DNA from 3 places in the Rhizobium sp. Leaf321 genome. Region 3 is predicted to be linked to each of the others. Evidence: riboswitches for the same ligand, from Rfam matches in the RefSeq annotation. Region 3 holds a riboswitch; each other region holds the start of a gene.
What was found. Region 3 has a riboswitch for cobalamin ahead of ASF70_RS21180 (ABC transporter substrate-binding protein). Riboswitches for the same ligand answer to the same signal wherever they lie in the genome.
Positions count from the first base shown of each region.

Region 1: linked by a shared signal. The riboswitch ahead of nrdH (glutaredoxin-like protein NrdH) and the one ahead of ASF70_RS21180 (ABC transporter substrate-binding protein) in region 3 are both predicted to bind cobalamin.
Region 2: linked by a shared signal. The riboswitch ahead of ASF70_RS01745 (DUF1636 family protein) and the one ahead of ASF70_RS21180 (ABC transporter substrate-binding protein) in region 3 are both predicted to bind cobalamin.

Region 1 covers NZ_LMOF01000004.1:38,867-46,752, reverse strand. The annotation lists gene ASF70_RS23400 (helix-turn-helix transcriptional regulator) at 1-100, shown strand, start outside; gene ASF70_RS02845 (TetR/AcrR family transcriptional regulator) at 147-758, opposite strand; gene nrdF (class 1b ribonucleoside-diphosphate reductase subunit beta) at 1,364-2,353, opposite strand; gene nrdE (class 1b ribonucleoside-diphosphate reductase subunit alpha) at 2,370-4,523, opposite strand; gene nrdI (class Ib ribonucleoside-diphosphate reductase assembly flavoprotein NrdI) at 4,493-4,906, opposite strand; gene nrdH (glutaredoxin-like protein NrdH) at 4,917-5,141, opposite strand; cobalamin riboswitch at 5,392-5,614, opposite strand; gene ASF70_RS02815 (pseudoazurin) at 5,877-6,302, opposite strand; gene ASF70_RS02810 (ABC transporter ATP-binding protein) at 6,311-7,072, opposite strand; gene ASF70_RS02805 (iron ABC transporter permease) at 7,069-7,886, opposite strand, start outside.
Region 2 covers NZ_LMOF01000003.1:23,349-31,234, forward strand. The annotation lists gene ASF70_RS01735 (CbtA family protein) at 1-722, opposite strand, end outside; gene ASF70_RS01740 (CbtB-domain containing protein) at 737-913, opposite strand; cobalamin riboswitch at 950-1,151, opposite strand; cobalamin riboswitch at 1,210-1,436, shown strand; gene ASF70_RS01745 (DUF1636 family protein) at 1,538-1,966, shown strand; gene cobW (cobalamin biosynthesis protein CobW) at 1,963-3,000, shown strand; gene cobN (cobaltochelatase subunit CobN) at 3,022-6,324, shown strand; gene cobG (precorrin-3B synthase) at 6,321-7,628, shown strand; gene ASF70_RS01765 (precorrin-8X methylmutase) at 7,631-7,886, shown strand, end outside.
Region 3 covers NZ_LMOF01000008.1:846,816-854,701, reverse strand. The annotation lists gene ASF70_RS21210 (ABC transporter ATP-binding protein) at 1-162, shown strand, start outside; gene ASF70_RS21205 (ABC transporter permease subunit) at 168-1,052, shown strand; gene ASF70_RS21200 (hypothetical protein) at 1,099-2,271, shown strand; gene ASF70_RS21195 (tetrahydrofolate dehydrogenase/cyclohydrolase catalytic domain-containing protein) at 2,274-3,134, shown strand; gene ASF70_RS21190 (ABC transporter ATP-binding protein) at 3,141-3,926, opposite strand; gene ASF70_RS21185 (iron ABC transporter permease) at 3,923-4,954, opposite strand; gene ASF70_RS21180 (ABC transporter substrate-binding protein) at 5,036-6,043, opposite strand; cobalamin riboswitch at 6,173-6,368, opposite strand; gene ftsZ (cell division protein FtsZ) at 6,662-7,657, shown strand; gene ASF70_RS21170 (FAD-dependent oxidoreductase) at 7,732-7,886, opposite strand, start outside.

The sequences.
Region 1 (7,886 bases), on a different contig from region 3:
CAATCGTGCCTTCGCCAAGATTACAGACGGGGCAACTCGAAGATCGATCCTTGCACTTGTGAAAGTGATCGCATCTGCTTCGGAACCCACCGGACATTAGTCTTTTGAGTTATAGCTGGGACGTCGCGCGCAGCTGGTAACCGTGTTCATGACGGGGCAAACGCTTTGATAGTCGCATTGCAAGACTCCCGCAGCCTACGGGAGGAACCATCGGCCCCCGTGGCTTGGCGGTTTACACGCGCGCCTTCCAGCAAGAGAGAAAGCGTGTCAGCCAGCAGATTAGGATCGGTAGCCCCAGCTGCCGTGCACAAAGCCGCCAGTCGGTCTCGCTGGCTCGTCTTGAATTCTTGAACAACACCATAGGCAGGGTGAGCGATGTCGCGGAGCTCAACGACAGCATTTGCTAAATCGCATCCACCCGGCTCTTGCTCCAACCGCTGGACGTGAAAATCTACCCACGAATTGAGTTTCGCGGCGGCATCTTTTTGGTCGTCCTGATCAAGTTCAGTCCAGAATACCATTGCACGTTGCGTTACCTGTCGAAGGGTCTCGCACAGCAGATCGTCTTTGGACCGAAATTTCCTGTACAGGGTCATTTTGTTGGTGTGGGCGGCCTCCGCGATAGCATCAACACCAATCCCGCGGATGCCGAACTTCCGAAACAACTCAGCTGCGCATGACACAATTCGCTCACGCGGAGCTACTGACCCCTCCTGCTTACTTTCAACGGACGCGGTGGGCGAGTTACGGCTTGACATAGGTGTGACCGGTCGGTAACAAGTGAAGTTACAGACTGGTAACACTGTCCAATGCCTTGGTCAAGTTATCGGCGTAGCTACTAGGAGGCGACGATGGCAAAACGAGAAGAGATGACTCTGGCCGATGTTTTGACAGATCCGTTCATCCTGGCGCTCGCTAAGGCAGACGGGTGGTCCAGGCACGCTTTCACCGAAGAAATGCATGCCGCGTCTGACGCATTACGGTCGAGAGACCTAGACCGTGCTCGCGTACCCTTTTTCAACACGAAGGTTAACGCAAGCGCGCAGTGCTGCGCTTGGTAGAATAAAGTCGAGCCTAAAGAGCCTCTCGCGCCCCGACAGTGCCGCGGCATTCCCTTTCGTAGCATCGGATGCGTTTAAGCAGCCGGCCCGACGATAACGCGACCAGTTCAACTCGGGGATAGTCGTTGTCGAGCCGCCCGGCCGACTTTCGTAGTCTGGACAGATCCTCTCCTGAGATCGCCGAGCAGAACCGGTCTTAGGTTAGAGGCTATGCTCTTCTCTGACGCCTTGAACGGGGTCGAACTGACGACCCCTTGCCGCTGTTGGAACGTACGACGAAACCCTACGGGCGGAACAATAGGTTAGAAGTCCCAGTCGTCATCTTCTGTAGAGACCGCCTTTCCGATGACGTAGGAAGACCCCGAGCCGGAGAAGAAATCATGGTTCTCGTCGGCATTTGGCGAAAGAGCAGACAGGATCGCCGGATTGACCTTGCAGGCCTCGGCCGGAAACAGCGCCTCATAGCCCAGGTTCATCAGCGCCTTGTTGCCGTTGTAGTGAAGGAACTTCTTGACGTCTTCCGTCAGACCCACCTCGTCGTAGAGAGCTTCCGTGTACTTTGCCTCGTTGTCGTACAGCTCGAGAAGGAGATCGAAAGCAAAGTCTTTAATGCCCTGCCGTTTCGTTTCGGTCAGGCGCTCGACGGCGCGCTGGAACTTGTAGCCGATATAGTAGCCGTGGACAGCCTCGTCGCGGATGATCAGCCGGATCATGTCAGCGGTGTTGGTGAGCTTCGCCCGGCTAGACCAGTACATTGGCAGGTAGAAGCCGGAGTAGAACAGGAAGCTCTCAAGAAAGACCGAGGCCACCTTCTTCTTCAGCGGATCGCCCGAGACATATTGCTCCATGATCAGCGCCGATTTTCGCTGTAGGAATTCGTTCTCCTCCGACCAGCGGTAGGCATCGTCGACATCAGGTGTCGAGCACAGCGTCGAGAAGATCGACGAATAGGAGCGTGCATGTACTGCCTCCATGAACGAGATGTTCGACAGAACGGCTTCCTCGTGCTGGGTTGCAGCATCTTCCATCAGTCGCACAGAGCCCACACCATTCTGGATGGTGTCAAGAAGCGTTAGACCCGTGAAGACGCGGATGGTGAGTTTCTGCTCTTCGGGCTTCAGCGTCGCCCAGGACGGGATGTCGTTCGACAACGGCACTTTTTCCGGCAGCCAGAAGTTCCCCGTCAGCCGGTTCCAGACGTCGAGGTCCTTGTCATCCTCGATGCGGTTCCAATTGATGGCGCGGACACGGTTCGAAGGCTGCGAGACTTTTGCTTTGACTTGGATATTCATGTTCGTTTCCCCCGGATCACAGTGCGCATGAAACGCAGCCCTGCACTTCCGTGCCGGACAGCGCCATCTGGCGAAGGCGGATGTAGTAGATGGTCTTGATGCCCTTCTTCCAGGCGTAGATTTGCGCCCGGTTGATATCGCGGGTCGTTGCCGTGTCACGGAAAAACAGGGTCAGCGATAGACCCTGATCGACATGCTGGGTGGCGGCCGCATAGGTGTCGATGATCTTCTCCGGGCCGATCTCGTAGGCGTCCTCGTAATAATCGAGGTTGTCGTTGGTCATGAAGGCGGCCGGATAATAGACGCGGCCGATCTTTCCTTCCTTACGGATTTCGATCTTCGACACGATCGGGTGAATCGAGGACGTCGAGTGGTTGATGTATGAGATCGAGCCTGTCGGCGGCACGGCCTGCAGATTCTGGTTATAGAGCCCGCCTTCCATGACGGCTGCCTTCAGTTCCCGCCAGTTTTGTTGAGTCGGGATATCAATGCCCGCCTTCTCGAAGATGGCTCTCACCTTTTCCGTCGCCGGCAGCCATTCGGTTTCCGTGTACTTTTCGAAGTATTCGCCGGATGCGTATTTCGAGTTCTCGAAGCCCTTGAAGCTGACGCCCTTTTCCATTGCAAGACGATTGGAGGCGCGCACCGCGTGATAGGTCACGGTGTAGAAGTAGATATTGGTAAAATCGATGCCTTCTTCCGATCCGTAGAAAATGCGCTCGCGGGCGAGATAGCCATGCAGGTTCATCTGGCCAAGGCCGATTGCATGACTGTCGTCATTGCCCTTTTCGACGGATGGAACCGACGATATGTGGCTCATCTCGGAAACGGCCGTCAGCGCCCGGATCGAGGTCTCGATCGTCTTGCCGAAATCGGCGCTGTCCATCGCGGCCGCGATATTCAGCGAGCCGAGATTGCAGGAGATGTCCTTGCCCATCCTGGCGTAGGACAGGTCGGCATTAAATTCGCTGGCTTCGCTGACCTGCAGGATTTCCGAGCAGAGGTTGCTCATGGATATGCGGCCGGCGATCGGGTTGGCACGGTTCACCGTGTCCTCGAACATGATGTAGGGATAACCGCTCTCGAACTGGATTTCGGCGATGACCTGGAAAAAGTCGCGGGCCTTAATCTTCTTCTTCTTGATGCGGCTGTCGGCGACCATCTCGCGGTACTTTTCCGTCACGGAGATTTCCGTGAAGGCAACACCGTATACGCGCTCCACATCATGCGGCGAGAACAGGTACATGTCCTCGTTATTCTTGGCGAGTTCGAAGGTGATGTCGGGGATGACGACGCCAAGCGACAGGGTCTTGATCCTGATCTTCTCGTCGGCATTCTCGCGCTTGGTGTCGAGGAAGCGCATGATGTCTGGATGGTGCGCATTGAGATAGACCGCACCGGCCCCCTGCCGCGCGCCAAGCTGGTTGGCATAGGAGAAGGAGTCTTCGAGAAGCTTCATCACCGGGATGACGCCGGAGGACTGGTTCTCGATCTGTTTGATCGGTGCGCCCATTTCGCGCAGGTTGGTCAGCGAGAGCGCCACGCCGCCGCCGCGCTTGGAAAGCTGGAGCGCCGAATTGATCGATCGGCCGATGCTTTCCATATTGTCCTCGATGCGCAACAGAAAGCACGAGACCAGTTCGCCACGCTGCTTCTTGCCCGCATTGAGAAAGGTTGGCGTTGCCGGCTGGAAACGGCCGGAAATGATCTCGTCGACAAGGTCACGGGCAATCTGCTCGTTTCCGCGCGCCAAGGCGAGCGCCACCATGCAGACCCGGTCCTCGTAGCGCTCCAGATAGCGTTTACCGTCGAAGGTCTTCAGTGTGTAGCTGGTGTAGTATTTGAAAGCACCGAGGAAGGTCGGGAAGCGGAATTTCTTGTCATAGGCGTGGTCGAAGAGATCGCGAACGAAATTGAAGGCATACTGGTCCAGCACCTCCTGTTCGTAGTAGCCTTCGACCACCAGATAAACGAGCTTTTCGCGCAGGTTATGGAAGAACACCGTGTTCTGGTTGACGTGCTGCAGAAAATACTGCTTGGCGGCCAGCCGGTCCATGTCGAGCTGGATTTTGCCAGCCTCGTCGTAGAGGTTCAGCATCGCGTTGAGGGCATGAAAATCCAGTTCGGATTCCGATGTCTTCAAAGGCTTCTCGAAGGTCGTCGCGTCCAAAATCGTTCCAATCCATGAGTGACATTGGCGACGTCTTCCTCTGTGCCGAGAAGCTCGAACCTGTAGAGGTAAGGCACCTGGCATTTCTTCGAGACGATGTCGCCGGCGAGCCCGAAGGTCGCGCCGAAATTGCTGTTGCCCGCAGCGATCACGCCACGGATGTTTGATCGATTTTCCGCATCGTTCAGGAAGCGGATCACCTGTTTCGGAACAGCTCCCTTGCCACCTTCGCCGCTGTAGGTCGGCAGGATCAGAACGTAGGGTGCCTGGACATGGAGGCTGTCGGACGGACTGATCGGGATGCGCCGGGCGGCGATCCCGAGCTTGGCGATGAAACGGAGGGTGTTTTCCGAACGGCTGGAAAAATAGACGATCTCACCCATCGCCACGTTCTCAAACCGCGAGCGTGCTGATCATGTCCGGACGAAAACCGGCCCAATGGGTTTCTCCGGCAATGACGACCGGCACCTGACGATAGCCAAGCCCTTGGACCAGTTCATAGGCATCTGCATCAACTGAAACATCGACGATCTGGTAGGAAATTCCCTGGCGGTCGAGAGCGCGGGTGGTGGCTGTGCACTGGACGCAGGCAGGCTTGCTGTAGACAGTGACGGGCATGGTGATCCTCGTATGATTTTGAAAAGACGCGCGACATCGACCGGACATCCGCCGATGCCCGCGCGACAAATCTGAAAAATGAATGACAGCCGCGATCAGCGGCCGGGCGTCAAAGCCCGCTACTCACGCGTATATCGAACTGAACAATGCGACATGGCTTCACCCCGAAGTTGATCGACAGGGATCAGGGGGAAGCGGCGCGCGCGGTCACATCCCGCACGTTACCCGCGACCTTCCGGACACCCCGCCCGTGGACGTTTTCGTTTGAGGCAGGTCTCCTGGCTCGCGGGTCGTCACATCCATCTCGCCTTCCCGAAGCCTTCCGGCCTCAGTGGCATTAATCGAGCGGATGCTCGTCGCTTACAGTTGCGGGGGCAGCTTCGGCATTGATCTGTCCGTCATGGACGTCACTCACCGTATTCCCGTCTTAGCTTCCGACTCGCATCGAAAGAACCTCTAACACTAGATATAGTATCTGACGTGAATTTTCCGTCAACGGCTATGACGGGTTTTCAACCGTTCGTTCGAAACCTGGACGAATTTATACTTGGCACTACGGTCTTCCCGCACGCGTGGCGAACGGATCAAAGACTAAAGAACTTATCACGTTGAGGTTGCAACGACGGATGCAGCATCCTGAAGCTACATCTTCGAGCAAGATGCCTTGATGGGTGCGTCACCAGTAGCGACGCCTTGATATGATGCGAACCAAACACTGTTAGTCGACTCAAAGGCTTATTGGCTCCGTTCGACTATCTGCCCGATGCGCTTTATCGCGCCGGGTCGCAGACCGTCGGGTATTTTCATCTCGGAAACTGTTAGATCCCCAACGCGGACGAGCATCACCATCCCCATGTCATAGTGCGGGGTGCACTTGATTCCGTAAAAGCCTAACTCCGTGAACGTGATTTCAATCTCCTCGTTGATCTTGCCTTTAAACGGCAACGCTCCCTGAGGAAGGAAGCCATCGATTGTCGCCGCATTGTGCCCACGCTGGCTCGCCAGGAACTTCACCTTGTCTCCTGGCTTCAGCGACAGGAAATCCGGCTCGAACGCCATGCCTCCGGTCTCGTTTCCATTTAGCATTCTCACCACGAAGGTTTCTGCCTGGGCAGCCAAAGGCAGCAAGCTCAAAACGGCGGCAAGAAAGATCGGTCGCATCGGGCACCTCATTGGATCGGTTGAAACCGGATAAAACTGGAGCCATCCGTGTCGGTGAGGAAACGGGCGCTCACGCCAAACACGTCCCGGATCAGATCGAGCGTTAGTACCTCTGAAGGCGATCCAATAGTCAGGAGGCGCCCCTTGGACATGACTCCGACGCGGTCACATGCCATCGCCTGATTAAGATCGTGAAGGGCGATCACCGACGTGACGGCCAGAGCCTTCACCAGGCGAAGGATGGAGATCTGATGCTGGATGTCGAGATGGTTGGTGGGCTCGTCGAGCAGCAGGATTTCTGGCTGTTGTGCAAGGGCCCGGGCGATGTGGACTCTCTGCCTCTCCCCGCCTGACAGCGTGTGCCAAGACCGCTTCTCCATACCCGCCATATCCACTCGAACCAGCGACTGCGCAACAATGCAGTCATCCTTTTCAGACCAAGGCTGCAGAGCAGACAGCCATGCGGTTCGGCCGAGCTCGACTGCATCGCGAACCGTCAGGCGTTCCGATGTGTCGCTCTGCTGTTCGACAAAGGCCAATGTCTGACCAATCTCGCGACGATTCATACGTCCCATCGGGTTTCCATTGATATGCACCTCGCCCGATGATGGGGAGAGGATTCCTGCTAGGAGCTTCAGTAGCGTCGACTTGCCAGACCCGTTTGGCCCGATCAGCCCCAGCGTTTCACCTTTGCGGACCTGGAATGATACGGACTCGACGATCCTTACGGCGCGCACCTGCCATCCGAGATCTTGAGCTTCCAGTATCATCGGGTACGCCTTCCACGAATGAGGATGAGCGCGAAGCCGGGGGCCCCGACGAGTGCGGTGATAACACCGATTGGCAAGACCTGGTTTGGAACAAGAATGCGAGATCCAATATCGGCGAGAACGAGGAATACGCCGCCCATGAGAGCTGCGACAGGCAGAAGCTGCGCATGCCGCGGCCCGACTAGGAAACGGGCGGCATGCGGGATGACAATGCCTACAAATCCGATCGATCCGACGATGCTGACCATCACAGCCGTCATCATCGCTGCTGCGCCGATCACGATAGCCTGAACCTTGCGAACCGGCACACCCAGGGATGCCGCTGAGTCAGCTCCGAACGTGAACGCATCTAGTTCCCGCCTGTGCCAGATACAAACGCATATCCCGATAGTGGCAATCGGGACTGCCAGCATCACATCGTCCCAACGAACACCGCTGAGATTTCCCATCAGCCAGAACATGACACCCCGAACCTGCTCAGCATTGGCGGATCGTGTAATGATGAAGGACGTCAGAGCATTGAAGAGCTGAGAGCCGGCGATGCCTGAAAGAATGATTAGCCCCGTCGCCTGAATGCCAACACCGCCGCCGGCCGCTCTCGCCAGCATCACAACCAGTACGAAAGAGACGAGCGAACCCGCAAATGCACCTAGCGAGAGTGACAGAAGCCCGCCACCGAGGCCGAGAATGAGCACAGTGACCGCTCCAGTCGAAGCGCCAGCCGAGATGCCTAGAATGTAGGGATCTGCCAGAGCGTTACGGAGCATCGCCTGAAGGACGACACCGGATATGGACAACGACGCCCCGCAGAATG
Region 2 (7,886 bases), on a different contig from region 3:
GACGTGGTCGAAATGTCCTCACCAGCACGAAAACGCTCGCGAATGACGCCGGAAAGCGCTCCGAGAATGGCCCAGAAGACGAGGTTCGTCGCGTAGACGGCATTGACGAACCGCGCATGCAGTTCGATCGGCACCGCGGTTTCATGGGTCGGCGGCAGTGGTGCGCCGATGATGTGCGGAGCAACCAGCAGGACGACCGCCAGAGCCGCAAGAAGGGCGGAACGGGTATAGGCAAGCAGCCCGAGGGCCAGGGCGGTGCAGACTGCCGTCGCGATCCACCAAATCTGCCTCGGTCCGAGTTCGGCGACGGGCATGCCGGGAAGTTCCGGCGGCAGGCCGAGGCCGGGTGCAAGGCTGACGGTGAGGAAGCCGGCAATGCCGAACATCAACCCGCCGCGCCATCCGCCGAACCCGCCGAGTGCTTCGGCGATTGCGATAGCAACCAGCGCAAAACCGATTGCAGAAAGCGCATTGGCCGCAGCCGTGTAGGTAAAGCGCTCGATCCCGTCGGCAGGCGACCATGCCTCTTCGGCATAATCATGCCCGGCAGTATCAGGAGCAGCAGCATGGCTATGCCCTTCGCCGTTGCCGCCGGCGTGTTCATACGTCTCTGCCGCAAGGATAAGCGGCACGACGGAAAAGCTTTGCATCACGGTCATCAGGAGCCCGGACAAAAGCCCTGCGATCACCGCCGTGAGGACGATGTTACGAAACAGCGACATTGGGGAAATTCCTCTTAGTGGCAGGGGAAGGCCAGCGAGTGGCGCGTATCGTGGGCTGCGTTGTGCACGGCCTCGATATGCGAGAAGCCGACAAAACCGACGATGAACAGGCCGAGTATGGCCGTCATGCCAAGAGGAATGATTTTCGATGCGGAAACGCTGGCTGCACCGGCAGCAGAGTTCGTAACCATGGACGTCGTCTTTCTGCCCTCCACCCGAGGGCTTTCACTGTGCCTATCGTCTCCGGCAGGTCTCCTGGCTCGCGGATCGAACGCCTCTGACCCGCCTTCCCGGATTCCTCCAGTGGCATGTTGAGCAGAGACTTTCCGCTTACAGTTGCGGGGGCAGCCGCGGGTTTGACGCCAAGATGTCGTCGCACCGCATTCCCTTCGATGAGCCCTCTCGGGCACCAAAGACAGGGTCACTATAGACGGTTTCCCCAGACGGGCAATCGCCTTTGCGACATTGACACTGCCCTGCGACAAGGCTTAGGTGACTGCGATACGGTCCCTTGCCGGCAACGGTAGGGGCTAAGAGAGAATGCGGTGCGAACCCGGGATCGTCTTTAAGATTCCATGGTTCAATGCCGCGGCTGCCCCCGCAACTGTAAGCGGCGAGCCATCCTGCCACTATGGCCACTGGAGAAATCCGGGAAGGCAGGCGGATGGTGACGACCCGCGAGCCAGGAGACCTGCCGTTCGAAAACGTGCCTTTCCGGGCGGGGTGCTCCGGTAAAGCTTCTTTCACTCTGCAGGATTGGCTTGCCTTCCTGTCGTGCACCCCGATGTTATTGGCTTGGGCGGTAGTGCGACACGATGGTGATTGACGAACGAAAAGACGAGCGCGATGCGTCCGCAGACGGCCTTGCCGGCGAGCCGGATGTGACGATTTTCGTCTGCACCAATTGTCGCGAGGCATCCGACAGCGAAGCGCGCCCGGGCATCGGCCTGATGGCAGCACTTCGCGAGGCAGCTGCCGGCAAGCCGCTTTCGGTTAAACCCGTGACCTGTCTCGCCAACTGCGAGAAAAGCCCAAGTGCTGCCTTCAGACATCGCTCCGGCTGGTCCTATGTCTTTGGTCATCTGTCGCTCGACAATGTCGAGGACATCGTGACCGGCGCGATGATGCTGGCTGATGACGAGCGCGGTTTACTTCCCCTTCGCGGCCGCCCCATGTGCCTTCGCGGCAAGGGCATGACGGCCCGCATTCCCCCATTCCAGCACCACGAGGACCTGCCTTCATGAGCGTTTCATTCGACCGCGTTCCCTGCACCGTGATCACCGGGTTTCTCGGTGCCGGCAAGACAACGCTGATCCGTCACCTGATCGAAAACCTCAAGGGCAAGCGGCTCGCGATCATCGTCAACGAGTTCGGCGATGTCGGCATCGATGGCGACGTGTTGAAGAGCTGCGGCATCGAAAGCTGCCCTGATGACAACATTATCGAACTTGCCAACGGCTGCATCTGCTGCACCGTCGCCGACGACTTCGTTCCGGCGATCGACCAGATCCTGGCCCGCGAGCCCCGCGTCGATCAAATCCTGATCGAAACCTCGGGCCTTGCCCTGCCGAAGCCGCTCGTCCAGGCCTTCCAGTGGCCGGATGTGAAGGCCCGCGTCACCGTCGATGCCGTCATTGCCGTGGTGGATGGTCTGGCGCTCGCCCAAGGCCGCGTTGCCGACGATCACGAGGCACTGGAAGCGCAGCGCAGCCAGGATAGCTCGATCGACCACGACGACCCGGTCGAGGAAGTGTTCGAAGACCAGATCGCCTGCGCCGACATGATCGTACTGACCAAGACGGACCTTCTCGACCAGGCTTCGCTTGCCGCCGCTAAGGGCCGCGTCCAGGCGCATCTGCCGCGCGCGGTCAAGATCGTGCCGGCCGCAAACGGCGCCGTCGATCCGAGCGTGCTGATCGGTCTCGGTCTTGCCGTCGAGGACGATATCGAAAACCGCAAGACGCATCACGATGACCAGCTGGATCACGATCACGACGATTTCGACAGTTTCGTCATAGATATTCCAGCCGTTGCCGATGCGGACGAACTCGCTGCCCGCATTTCCGCCACGGCGGAAGCGGAAAACGTGCTGCGCATCAAGGGTTTTGTCGACGTTGCCAACAAGCCGATGCGCCTTCAGGTGCAGGCGGTCGGTTCACGCGTGAACCACTATTTCGACCGCGCCTGGGGTGCAGGCGAGACCCGACAGAGCCGCCTCGTCGTGATCGGCGAAAAGGGCATGGACCGTGCGGCGATCGAAAAGATGCTGGCGGCATAAGAGGTCTGTAGAAGGAAAAGGATGCATATTCTCGCCACCACTTCGTCGTCGCTTGACGACCTGATCGAGCCGGTCGACCTCAACCAGTCGCCGGCAGATGTGGTGGTGCTGTCTTTTTCCGGCAGCGACTTGAACGGCATTGCAGCGGGTTGGAGCGATGGCAAGGCGAGCCTCTGCCTCACCAATATTTCCGACCTGCGCCATCCGATGTCCGTCGACCTGTGGCTCGAAAAGACCGCTGCCCATGCGCGCTTCATCCTCGTGCGCATTCTAGGCGGCTATGATCGCTGGGCCTATGGCGCCGATCAGCTGTCGCGGCTGGCGAAGCGCAAGAAGATCCCGCTCGCGATGCTGCCGGGGGAATGCAGCATCAGCGACGACCGCCTGGCCGCTGCCTCGACCGTGCCCGATGCGATGCTGATGGACGTTCTCGCCTTCTTCCGCGAAGGCGGCCCGGACAATATGCAGCTTCTGGGGCGCCGCCTGGATGCGCTCGCAAGCGGGGACACGCAAAGCCTGCCGACCGCGACGCCGATGCCGAAGCGCGGCTTCTACAAGCCCGGCCACGGCATCTCGACCGCCGATGAGCTTACTGCTGGTTTCCCGCCCGATGCGCAGCGGCTGCCGATTCTGTTCTATCGCTCCACCTTGCTTGCCAATGATGCAGCACCGATCGACGCGATGTACGAGGCGCTGGCCGCCCGCGGGTTCGCACCGATGCCGATGTTTGTCGGCGGCTTGAAAGATGCCGACACCATCGGCTTTGTCGAACAAGCGATCGCAGAGCTCGATCCGGCGGCCATTCTCACCACGACAGCCTTTGCAAGTGCGACCGACGCCAACGGCGAGACGATTTTCGACCGCTCAGGGATTCCCGTCTTCCAGCTGGTGACTGCAACGACACGGCGCGACGGATGGGTGGAAGGCCGCCGCGGCCTCAACCCTTCCGATCTCGCCATGCATGTCGTGCTGCCGGAACTGGACGGCCGCATTCTTGCCGGCGCGATCTCGTTCAAGGCCGGCGACAAGACGGCCGATCTCATCAACCAGCCCGAACCGGACCGTATCGAACACGTCGCAGACCGGATCGCCGCCTTCCTGGCGATGAAGACCGTGTCCCGGGCCGAGCGAAAGCTCGTGATCCTGATGCCGGATTATCCGAGTGCGCCGGGCCGCACCGGTTATGCCGTCGGTCTCGATGTGCCGCAAAGCGTTCTGACGATCCTCAGCACGCTATTGACAGCCGGCTATTCTATTTCGGATATCCCGCAAACCCCGCGCGCGCTACTGGATCTCCTTGCCGCCAGGACGGCGCAATATCCGCTGGCAACCTACAGCCCTTCAGCTGGCATTGATTCCGCCTGGGGCGAACCCGCGATGGACGCGGATCTGGAAGACGGCGCCTACCGTTTCCGTGCCGCGCAATTTGGGAACGTCACGGTGGCGCTTGCCCCGGAACGTGGTCGCGATGCCGACCGGCGCACTGACTATCACAGCCCCGACCTGCCGCCGCGCCACGCCCTGAATGCCTTCGGTCAATGGATGCGTGATGGCGTTGGCGCCCATGCGATCGTTCATGTCGGCGCCCATGGCACGCTGGAATGGCTGCCGGGAAAGACAGTGGCGCTGTCGAAAGACTGCTTTCCGGAGCTTGTGACCGGCGGCCTGCCGGTCATCTATCCCTTCATCGTCTCCAATCCCGGCGAGGCGGCGGTTGCCAAGCGGCGCATTTCCGCAGTCACCATCGGTCACCTGCCGCCGGTTCTGGCCGGTGCAGGCCTTTCGGTTGAGCAGACGAAACTCGAGCTGCTGGTTGACGAATACGCGCAGGCCGACGGGCTGGACCGGCGCCGACGCGACCGGCTGGCGAAACTGATCGTCGAGACCGCGAGCGACTGCGGATTGGCATCCGAGGCCGGGATCACAGGGGATGACGACCCCGATACCGCGCTCAGCCGAATCGACGCGTTTCTCTGCGACCTCAAGGACTTCGCCATCAAGGACGGCCAGCACGTGTTCGGCGAAATCGCCGCCGGCGATGACGATCCGCTGCGCATCGCCAGTGCCGGCACCGAAATGCAGGCACTGCTCGATGCTCTCGATGGCCAGCATATCCGCCCCGGACCATCGGGCGCGCCGGCACGTGGCCGCCGGGACGTGATGCCAACCGGCCGCAATCTCTACGCCAGCGATCCGCGCACCCTGCCGACCCCGACCGCGTTCGAACTCGGCAAGCGTGCCGCCGACGAGATATTGCGCCGATACCTGCAGGACCATGGCGACTGGCCGAAAAGCCTCGTCTTCGACCTCTGGGGCAGCGCTTCGCTTCGAAGCGGCGGCGAGGAAGTGGCGCAGGTTCTGGCCTTGATGGGTGCCAGACCCGTGCAGGACGCAGCGACCGGCCGTGTCACCGGCATCGAGGTTCTGGCGCCGGCCACGCTTGGACGCCCGCGCATCGACGTGAGCCTTCGGATTTCAGGCCTGTTCCGCGACATGTTTCCGGCACTGATCGCGCTTCTTGATGCCGCCATGCGGGCGATTGCCGCGCGCGAGGAAGCACCGGGCGACAATCCGCTGGCAGAGGATGCGCAGACGCTCGGCCATGTGCCCCCGCGCATCTTCGGCTCGGCCCCCGGTACCTACGGTTCCGGCATCGAGGAAAAGCTTGCCGACGGCAGCTGGGGCGAACGCGAGGAACTCGGCCGTCTCTATCTCGACGCCACCAGCCACGCATTCGGCGGTGCCGATGGCGATGGCGTCCACGTTCCCGGCGGGTTCGCCGAGCGGATCGGCAGCGCCGACCTGCTTGTCCATACCGGCGACGATCCCGGCCGCGATCTTCTCGACGGGTCCGCCGACGTTGCCTTCATCGGCGGCTTTTCAGCAGCTGTGGCGGCACTTGGCGGCAAGGCGGATGTGATCGCGCTCGATACGACCGATCCGCAAAAGCCGAAAGCACGCTCCATTTCCGAGGCCGTGACCCGCGTCGTGCGCGCGCGCGCCGTCAACCCGCGCTTCATCGCCGGCCAGATGCGCCACGGTCCCCGCGGTGCAGCCGAACTGGTCGAAACCGTCGACCGGCTGATCGGCTTTGCCGAGACCACCCACGCAGTTCCGCAATCGCTGATCGACGCGACCTATGACGCCTATCTGGGTGACGAGAAAGTCCGCGACTTCCTGCTGTCGCAGAACCCCGAAGGCGCTCGCTACATGGGCCTGCGGTTCCGCGCGGCACTCGATCGCGGCCTCTGGCACCCGCGCCGCAATGCGGTGGATGCCGAGTTGGAAATGCTGGCAGACGACTGCGAAAGGCTGGTCGCATGAAGGCATTTGCACGCGACCGAGCCGATCCGGATCTGAGACGCGGCGCCTGCCCTGCCCTGTCTGCGCCGATGATGACCGGCGACGGCCTGCTTGCGCGCGTGCCGCTGACCGCTGCAATTGCGCCGGAACAACTGGCCGATCTCTGCCGTCTGGCAATGCGTCACGGCAACGGCATGATCGACATTTCAGCCCGCGGTAACCTGCAGATCCGGGGCCTGAGCGAAGCCTCTGCGCCACAGCTCGAGGCCGAGGTGCGATCGCTGGACCTGCCGCTGCGCGATGGCCTTGCCGTCGAAGTGCCGCCGCTTGCCGGTGAGGACGCCACCGAGATCGCCGATCCGCGCCCGCTGGCAGACGCAATCAGAGACCGCGCCCGCGACATCCAAGGCCTTGCGCCAAAGACATCTGTCATCGTCGATGGTACGGGTCGCCTGACACTGTCCGGGCTGATCGCTGATATAAGGCTGGTCGCCGTGGAGGCGGATAGCGAAATCCTCTGGAAGATCCTGCTCGGCGGCACCGAAGCTTCCGGGCGTGTTTTCAACGTTTTACGTGAAACAGAGGCCATCGAGGCGACCGTCTCTCTTCTCGAAAAGCTCGCTTCGCTTGGAAGCGATGCCCGCGGTCGTGACCTCGCTTCAGGTCTACCTGCCAACGATTTTACTGCCGCAACCATCTCCCCTTTCACGCTGCATGCCCTTTCAAACGGCACGTTCGCGACCGGCCTAGGCCCGGCATTCGGCCAGACCCATGCCGGAAACATGATTGCCCTCTGCACGGAAGCCACACGCCTGGACATCCGCACCGTCAAACCGGCGCTCGATCATTCGCTCCTGTTCTTCGGCAGCGAGACCGCGTGCCGCACATTGACGGCATTTGCCGCAGACACCGGTTTCGTGACGTCGGCTGCCGATCCGCGCGGTCATATCGCTGCCTGCACCGGACGCCCGGCCTGCCGTTCCGGCACCATTGCCACCCACGAGATCGCCACGCGCGCTGCCACAGAATGCGCCGATCTGCTGGACGGCTCGTTCAAGCTGCATGTGAGCGGCTGCCCTAAGGGCTGCGCCCATCCGCAAGCAACGGCACTGACGCTGTGCGGTATGCCGGATCACGTTTCGCTGCTTGCCTCGGCGAAAGCGAGCGGCCAACCCTTTGCTTCCATCGCGTTTGCCGATACCAACGCCACGCTTCGCCGCCTTGCCGCTCTCGTTCGATCGGAACGGCGCTCGGGGGAAAATTCCGCTGCCTGCCTTGCCCGGATCGGTCCGGACCGGCTTTGCCAGGCGGCCATACCAGGATGACCATGACCAGTTACGACTATATCCACGAAGGCGATGCGATCTATCTGAAGTCCTTTGCGATCATACGCGAGGAAGCCGACCTTTCCGCATTTTCGGAAGAGCAGGCGGATGTCGCAGTCCGCATGATCCACGCCTGCGGCCTGGTCGAGGCGGCCGAACATTTCCGCTTCTCCGACGACTTCGTTTCTGCAGCCCGCAATGCGCTGCTGGCCGGCAAGCCGATCTATTGCGACGCATTCATGGTGGCACAGGGGGTAA
Region 3 (7,886 bases):
TCGAGCAAGGTCGTGGTGATGTCGCGCCGGCCCGGCCGCATCATCGATACGTTCGACATCGGCTTTCCCTTCCCGCGCCAGCCGGACCTGCGTTACGAGCCGGAATTCTCGAAACTGTGCGGAGCGGTATCGCGTGCCCTTCGCCATGCCATAGAGGCCTGAGCGCCATGTCGGATCCTATTGTCGCCGCTTACAAATCGACGCCGCTGAAGGCGCAGGTCGAGCGCTACAGCCCCGTCCCGCTTGCACCGGCACCAAGCGTCGGCCGCCGCCTCGTCTTAAGCTTCGCACCGCCTCTCATCCTCGGCATCCTGATCGTCGCAGCCTACGCCCTGATCCGGGCCGACCTTCCAGCGCATCGCCAGTTCCTGATGCCGAGTGCGGAGGGCCTGTGGAGCCAGGCATTCGGCATTGCAGCCTTCCGCTCTGAGCTGCTGATGCGGGCGCTGACCACGATCTCCATCGCCATCACGGGACTTGCGGTGTCGATTCCCGTCGGCATCATGCTCGGCATCGTCATGTTCCGCGTCTATGCGCTGGAAAAAGCCGTCTTCCCCTATCTCGTGGCGCTGCAGTCGATCCCGATCATGGCGATCATTCCGCTGATCCAGAGCGCCCTCGGCTTCGGCTTTCTGCCCAAGGTGCTGATCGTCGCGCTCTTCACCTTCTTCGCCATTCCAACGACGCTGCTGCTCGGCCTCAAAAGCGTCGACCGCAACATTCTCGAACTTTTCAAGCTGCAGAATGCCTCCTGGTGGGTGATGCTGCGCAAGGCGGCGCTGCCATCTGCCGCGCCGACCCTGTTTGCGGGCCTGCGGATTTCCGGAAGTCTCGCCGTCATCGCCGCGATCGTCTCGGAACTGTTCTTCCTGTCCGGCAAGGGAGGTCTCGGTCAGCTGCTGATGAACGCCAAGATCGATTTCAAATACGAGCAGATGTATGCCGCACTGATCGTCGCCTCCGCCCTGTCGATCACCGTCTACCTGACCTTCAACTGGCTCGGGAACCGGCTGTTTGCGCATTGGCACGAATCGAGCGACAGGCAACGCTGACACCGCCGCTGAACTGACCTAGAAAAAAGCAATCAGGGGAACGAACATGACAAAAAAACTGACTGCCAGACTGACCACCGCCGTGGCGATCGCCACGTTCGCAACGGCTTTGCCTACAGCAAACAGTGCGACTGCCGGCGAGTTCGCCAAGACCCGCTACACGACGCCGCTCGCCGATGTCTGCCCCAGCCCGTTCATCATCCAGAAGGACTGGCTGGCCCAGGCCGAGCAAGGTCCCCTCTATCAGCTGATCGGCTCGGGCGGAGAGATGACGTCGGGACAATATACCGGCCCGCTCGGCTCGACCGGCATCGAGCTCACCATCCTCGAAGGTGGCGGCGGGCTTGGCATGGGCGATGGCGAGACCGCCTATTCGGCGCTCTACATGGGCAATTCCAAGGCCGGCGTCACGCCGCATCTCGGCTATCAGGAACTGGACAACGCCTTCATCTTCTCCAAGCGCTTCCCCGTTGTCGGCGTCATGGCGCCGCTCGATATCGCGCCAACGGTTCTCCTGTGGGACAAGGCCACCTATCCTGACGGCTTCAAGTCGATCGCCGATCTCAAGACCTTTGCAGAGAGCGGCAAGGGCAAGATCTACGTCTCGACCACCAAGCGCACCTTCGGTCTCTACCTCGTCGAGCAGGGCATTCCCGCAGACGTGTTCGTCGAGGGATATCGCGGCGACGGCGAGAATTTCGTCACCAACAACGGCACATGGCTGAACCAGGGTTTTGTCACCAGCGAGGTCTACAAGTTCGAGCACGGCAACAACTGGGGCAAGCCCATCGGCTACCTCGACATGAACGACCTCGGCTATCGCAACTACACCGGCATGCTCTCCGTCGCGACCGCGAGGATGGAAGAGCTCGCACCGTGCCTCGCAAAGCTCGTCCCGCTTCTGCAGCAGGCGACCGCCGACTATGCCAAGGATCCGGCCGAGGCGAACAAGGTGATCGTCGACTTCAACACTGCCGGGCACGCGGCAAGCTGGTGGAAGACCGCGCCGGAACTGATGGCCTATGCCGCAAAGACGATGGTCGACACCGGCATTATCGGCAACGGCCCCAACGCGACGATCGGCGATTTCGACATGGACCGTGTCACCGAGATGCTGAAACTGGTGAAGCCCCGTTTCGACGAGCGCGCCGATCCGGATGTGAAGCCGGATCAGGTCGTCACCAACCGCTTCATCGATCCCTCGATCGGTCTGAAATGAGCGTGACCACGCCCAAAACGCCCGCAACAGTGCTGGACGGCGAAGCCCTCGCCGCCCGGCTGCGGCGCGAGATGGCAGCAGAGGTTGCCGGTCTCCGCGCCCGGGGCATTGCGCCGAAGATGGTGACGGTGCTGGTGGGAGATGATCCAGCCAGCGCCACCTATATCGGCCGCAAGCATGCAGACTGCGTCGAGGTCGGTATCGAGGCCATCGACCTGCGCCTGCCCTCGGATACGACCAGCGAAGCGCTGCTCGAACGGATTGCCGCCGTCAATGCCGACCCCGCCATCCACGGGCAGATGGTGCAACTGCCGCTGCCGCCTGAGATCGACGAGACGGAGGTGATGACCGCCATCTCGCCGGCAAAGGATATCGACGGGCTTCACCCGCAAAATCTCGGTCTGCTGCTGTCGGGTAAGCCGAGCCTCCTGCCCTGTACCCCGGCCGCCATCCTCGCGCTTCTGCAGGACAATGCCGTTCCGCTTGCCGGACGCCGGGTCGCCATCATCGGCCGCGGCCAGCTCGTCGGGCGCCCGCTTGCCATGCTCCTCTCGGCCAAGGGAATCGATGCGACGGTGACCCTGCTGCATAGCGGCTCGCGGGATATCGCCGAGGACGTCAGGCGCGCCGATATCGTCATCGCCGCCCTTGGCCAGCCGGGTTTCGTCACCGCAGACATGGTCAAGCCCGGCGCAGCCGTCGTCGGCGTCGGCATCAGCTATGGCACAGATGGATCGATGGTCTCGGACGTCGCAGCCGATGTCGCCGAGGTCGCAGGCTGGGTGACCCCGCCGCAGGGTTCGGTCGGCGCGCTCACCCGTGCGATGCTCTTGCGCAACCTGCTGCAGATCGCCGCCGACTAGACTGGTTCACATCAGGAATTGGATATGCAGCCGGCCGTGATGCGGCGATGTCGAGACATGGGCTTCAACGCCGAATACGTCGGCGATCATCTTCTCGGTCAGAATATCGGTGGGCGAACCGCAGGCGACCAGGCGTCCTTCGGAAAGAACGGCGATCACATCGCAGAACCGGGCGGCGAGGTTGAGATCATGGATCGCGACGACCGTCGTCAGCGGCAGCTCCGAGACAAGCCGCAGGATGTCGATCTGGTGCTGGATGTCGAGATGGTTGGTCGGTTCGTCGAGGATCAGCACCGACGGCGACTGTGCGAGCGCCCGGGCCAACTGCACGCGCTGACGCTCGCCCCCCGACAGCGTATGCCAGAACTGCTCGCGGCGATCATCCAGCCCGACGCGGACCAGAGCCTCGGTCACGATCCGGTCGTCCTCTTGCGTCCAGGGCGACAGCGCCGACCGGTATGGCGTGCGTCCAAGCCGGACCACGTCGATGACGGTGACATTTGCTTCGGTTGCCGAATGCTGTTCGACAACGGAAACGCGCCGGGCGAGCTCGCGTCGTGCGAAACCGCTCATCGGCTTTCCGTCGAGCGTGACCTTGCCGGCGGCGGGCGCCCTCAGACCCGCCAGCAGTCGGATCAGTGACGACTTGCCGGAACCATTAGGCCCGATCAGCCCGAGCGTCCGGCCCTCATCGACCGAAACCGTGACGCCATCGAGGATGACCTTGCGTCCGGCAAGCCAGCGCACGGCAGTTGCGGCCAGGACCGGGGCGGATACGGGATCGGATGTCATGCGACCCTCCGTGCCCGATAGAGAATGACGCAAAAGAAGGGAACACCGACCAGCGCCGTCACCACCCCGATCGGCAGGATCTGCGGTGCGATGACGATGCGCGAGACGATATCGGCGAGCACCATGAACAACGCACCGATCAGCGCACAGGCAGGCAGAAGCCGGATATGGCCGGGACCGACGATAAACCGGGCCGCATGCGGAATGACAAGCCCGACAAAGCCGATCGCCCCCACCATGCTGACGATCGTCGCTGTCATCAGCGCCGTGACGAGCAGCAGCACCACGCGGACCCGTCGGACCGCGATGCCGAGCGACCGCGCCGCATCCTCGCCGAAGGTAAACGCATCGAGCGCCCGCGCATGCCAGATGCAGACGATGAGCCCGATGGTCACGACCGATGCGGCAAGCGTCACCTCCGGCCAGCGGACTCCTGCCAAGCTGCCGAGCAGCCAGAACATCACGCTGCGCGCCTGTTCGGCATTGGCAGACGTCGAGACGATGTAGGAGGTGAGCGCATTGAACAATTGCGAGGCGGCAACGCCGGCCAGAATGGTCCGGTCCGCCGTCTGGCGTCCGCTCGACAGCATCACCACGAAGACAAAGGCGATCAGCGCGCCGGCAAAGGCCCCGGCGGAAAGCGAGATCGCGCCCGCGCCAAAGCCGAGCAGCATGACGCTGACCGCACCGGTCGATGCTCCCGCCGAAATGCCGAGAACGTAGGGTTCGGCAAGCGAGTTCCTCAGCAAAGACTGCAGGATCGCCCCCGACAGCGCCAGCCCAGCGCCGCAAAATGCCGCGACCAGTGAGCGCGACAGGCGGTAATCCCATATCACCGCTTCCTGGATGCGCGGCAAGGCCACGGCCGTAAAGCCGAGCCGGTTCGTCACCGCCGCAATCGTCGTCCCCATGGGAATGGTCATCTCACCGATCGCCACACCGGCGACGATGGCGACGAGAAGCGCCGATAGCACCAGGAACACGCCTGCGGCACCCAGCGCCCAGCGTCCGATACGGGATCGCGTCACTTGGGGCGCCTGGGCAGGTCGGGCAAATTCGCCTCATCGACGATGGCGGAAACAGGGAAAGACATCATCTCCCGCCGCACCCTAGTTCGCAAGTCCGAAGGACTGGATGCCCCGGGCGAGTGTCTCGATGCCCTCGATCGTGCGGATGGTCGGGTTCATCGACTGGGCGTCCATCATCACGAAACGCTTCTTTCTCACCGCATCCAGCTGGCTGACGACGGGATCGGTTTCGAGGAACTTGATCTTCACCGCCGGATCGTCAGCGGCATAGCGGCGACGGTCCATGGTGGCGACGACGATGACGGACGGGTTGGCCTCAGCAATCGTTTCCCAGCCCACCAGCGGCCATTCTTCTTCCGTCGTCACTACATTGCGAGCGCCGATCGTTTGAAGGATGTAGGCCGGCGCGCTGTTCTTGCCGGCGATAAAGGCGTCGCCCTTGGTTTCCTTGCTGGAGTACCAGAAGACGATTGGCAGGTTCTTGATCTCCGCGCCCTTGATCGATGCGACGGCTGCGGCTTCGCGCTGTTTCAGGTCTGCGATCAGAGCGGTGCCCTTGTCCTCGACATCGAAGATCTTCGAGAGCTCTGAAATCTCGCGGTAGATCAGGTCCATCTTGAACAGTTCGTTGCGAACGCCATCGCCGCCGTCGGCATTGGTCTTCGCGACGCAATCGGCGGGCGAGACATAGGTGTTGATGCCGAGATCGGAAAACTGCTCGCGCTTGCCGACCGATCCCATCGGCCCGACATGCCACTCGAACTCGGCAGCGACCAGATCTGGTTCGAGACTGACGACCGATTCAAAGCTCGGGTCGTTGTCAGCAAGCCGTTTGATCTTCGCATCAACTCCGGCATAGGGCGCAAGCACCGGCCCGACCCAGACCGCGGTGCCCGCCACCTTGTCGGCCAACCCGAGCGAATAAAGCACTTCGGTCATGCCCTGACCGATCGAGACGATCTTCTCGGGCGCCTTGTCGAACGTGACGGGGCGACCGCAATTCTCGATCGTCAGCGGGTAGCTGCTCGGTGCTGCAAACGCCAATGTGGGAAGTGCCGCAACTAAGGCGGCGATAAGCCCTGATTTCATGTCCTGTCCTTTAATGATCGGAAAAAAGGGCAGGACGACCTGAAGCCGCATCGCGGCTCGACGTCGACATGGCGCACGAGCGCATTGCTTGCGTCATAATCATCTCCCTGCCGGAACCCCTCGTCCGGTGTTGGTTGTCCATGCCACGGCAGGTCTCCTGACTTGCGGCTCGAACGCCTTCCATCGCCTTCCCGATCGGATGATCAGTGGTATCGATGGCTGGCTCGCCGCTTACAGTTGCGAGGGCAGTCGCGGACTTGGCCCGAAAGCCTCACCGCATTCCCTTTTCATCTGCGATTGCAGAACCGTAGCGCCCCAACTGATAGGGAACACGCCGGTGCTTGTCCAGAGCGATCCCCGCGCGATCTCTGCCGTTGCCGAGCGTAATAGTATAACATACCAATTTACGCAACGGTCTATTTTGGATTGGTCGCGACCTTCGTGAGGCGCTCAATTCAGGGATGCTGTAGATTAAATTGCGATGACATCGCCCTCACCCTACTCCTGCCTCTTTGGCCTGACAGCGCTCTGGTCTATGACCGTGCGGACAGATAGCCTGCGGGGCGATTCGCCGTCCTTCTGGTATGGGACGACCGGAAGGAGCTGAAGGAGACGAAGATGACGGATATTAAGAGCGGCTTGACCGAATTGAAACCGCAGATAACCGTGATCGGTGTCGGAGGCGGTGGCGGTAACGCGATCAACAACATGATCACGGAAAATCTCCACGGCGTGGAATTCATCGCCGCCAATACGGATGCCCAGGTTCTGGCGACATCCAAGGCGTCGCGCCGCATACAGCTGGGTGCGCAGGTGACCGAAGGTCTCGGTGCTGGCTCGCTGCCGGATATCGGCCGCGCGGCCGCCGAAGAATCGATCGACGAGATCATGGATCATCTCGCTGGCTCGCACATGTGCTTCGTCACCGCCGGCATGGGCGGCGGAACCGGAACGGGCGCAGCCCCCGCGATTGCACGCGCGGCACGCTCTGCCGGCATCCTGACGGTTGCGGTTGTCACCAAGCCCTTTTCGTTCGAAGGGCATCGCCGCATGAAGACGGCAAACGAAGGCATCGAGGCCCTGCGTGAGGCCGCCGACACCGTCATCGTCATTCCGAACCAGAACCTGTTCCGCATTGCCGACGCCAAGACCAGCTTTGCCGACGCGTTTATGATCGCGGACCGCGTGCTGTTTTCCGGCGTCAGCTGCATCACCGACCTGATCGTCAAGGAAGGCCTGATCAACCTCGACTTCGCCGACGTGAAATCGGTGATGAAGGGCATGGGTCGTGCGATGATGGGAACCGGCGAAGCCTCCGGCGATGGCCGCGCGCTGATCGCTGCCGAAGCCGCTATCGCCAATCCGCTGCTCGACGACATCTCGATGAAGGGCGCCAAGGGCGTGCTCATCTCGATCTCAGGCGGTACCGACATGACACTGTTCGAAGTCGATGAAGCTGCGAGCCGCATCCGTGACGAAGTCGAAGCCGAGGCCGACATCGTCGTCGGCGCGATCTTCGACAAGAACCTCGACGGCAAGTTCCGCGTGTCGGTCGTCGCAACTGGCCTCAACGGCAACCAGCAGGGGTCTTCATCCCCGACTGCGCAGTACTAAGACCAGTCTCAGCAAATAAAAAAACGCTCCGTGGACATCCGCGGAGCGTTTTTTGTTTGTCGGATCCGAAGAAATCAGCTTCTCGGCTTGAGGTTCTCAGGATCGTAGAGCGGCTTGTAACCAACCGCTGCGACTTCCACCGGGAACGCCTCGTTGAAATAATCCACCGTCAGTTTCCGGCCGACCTGGCAATGCGACCAAGGCAGATAGGCGAGCGCGATATTCTTGC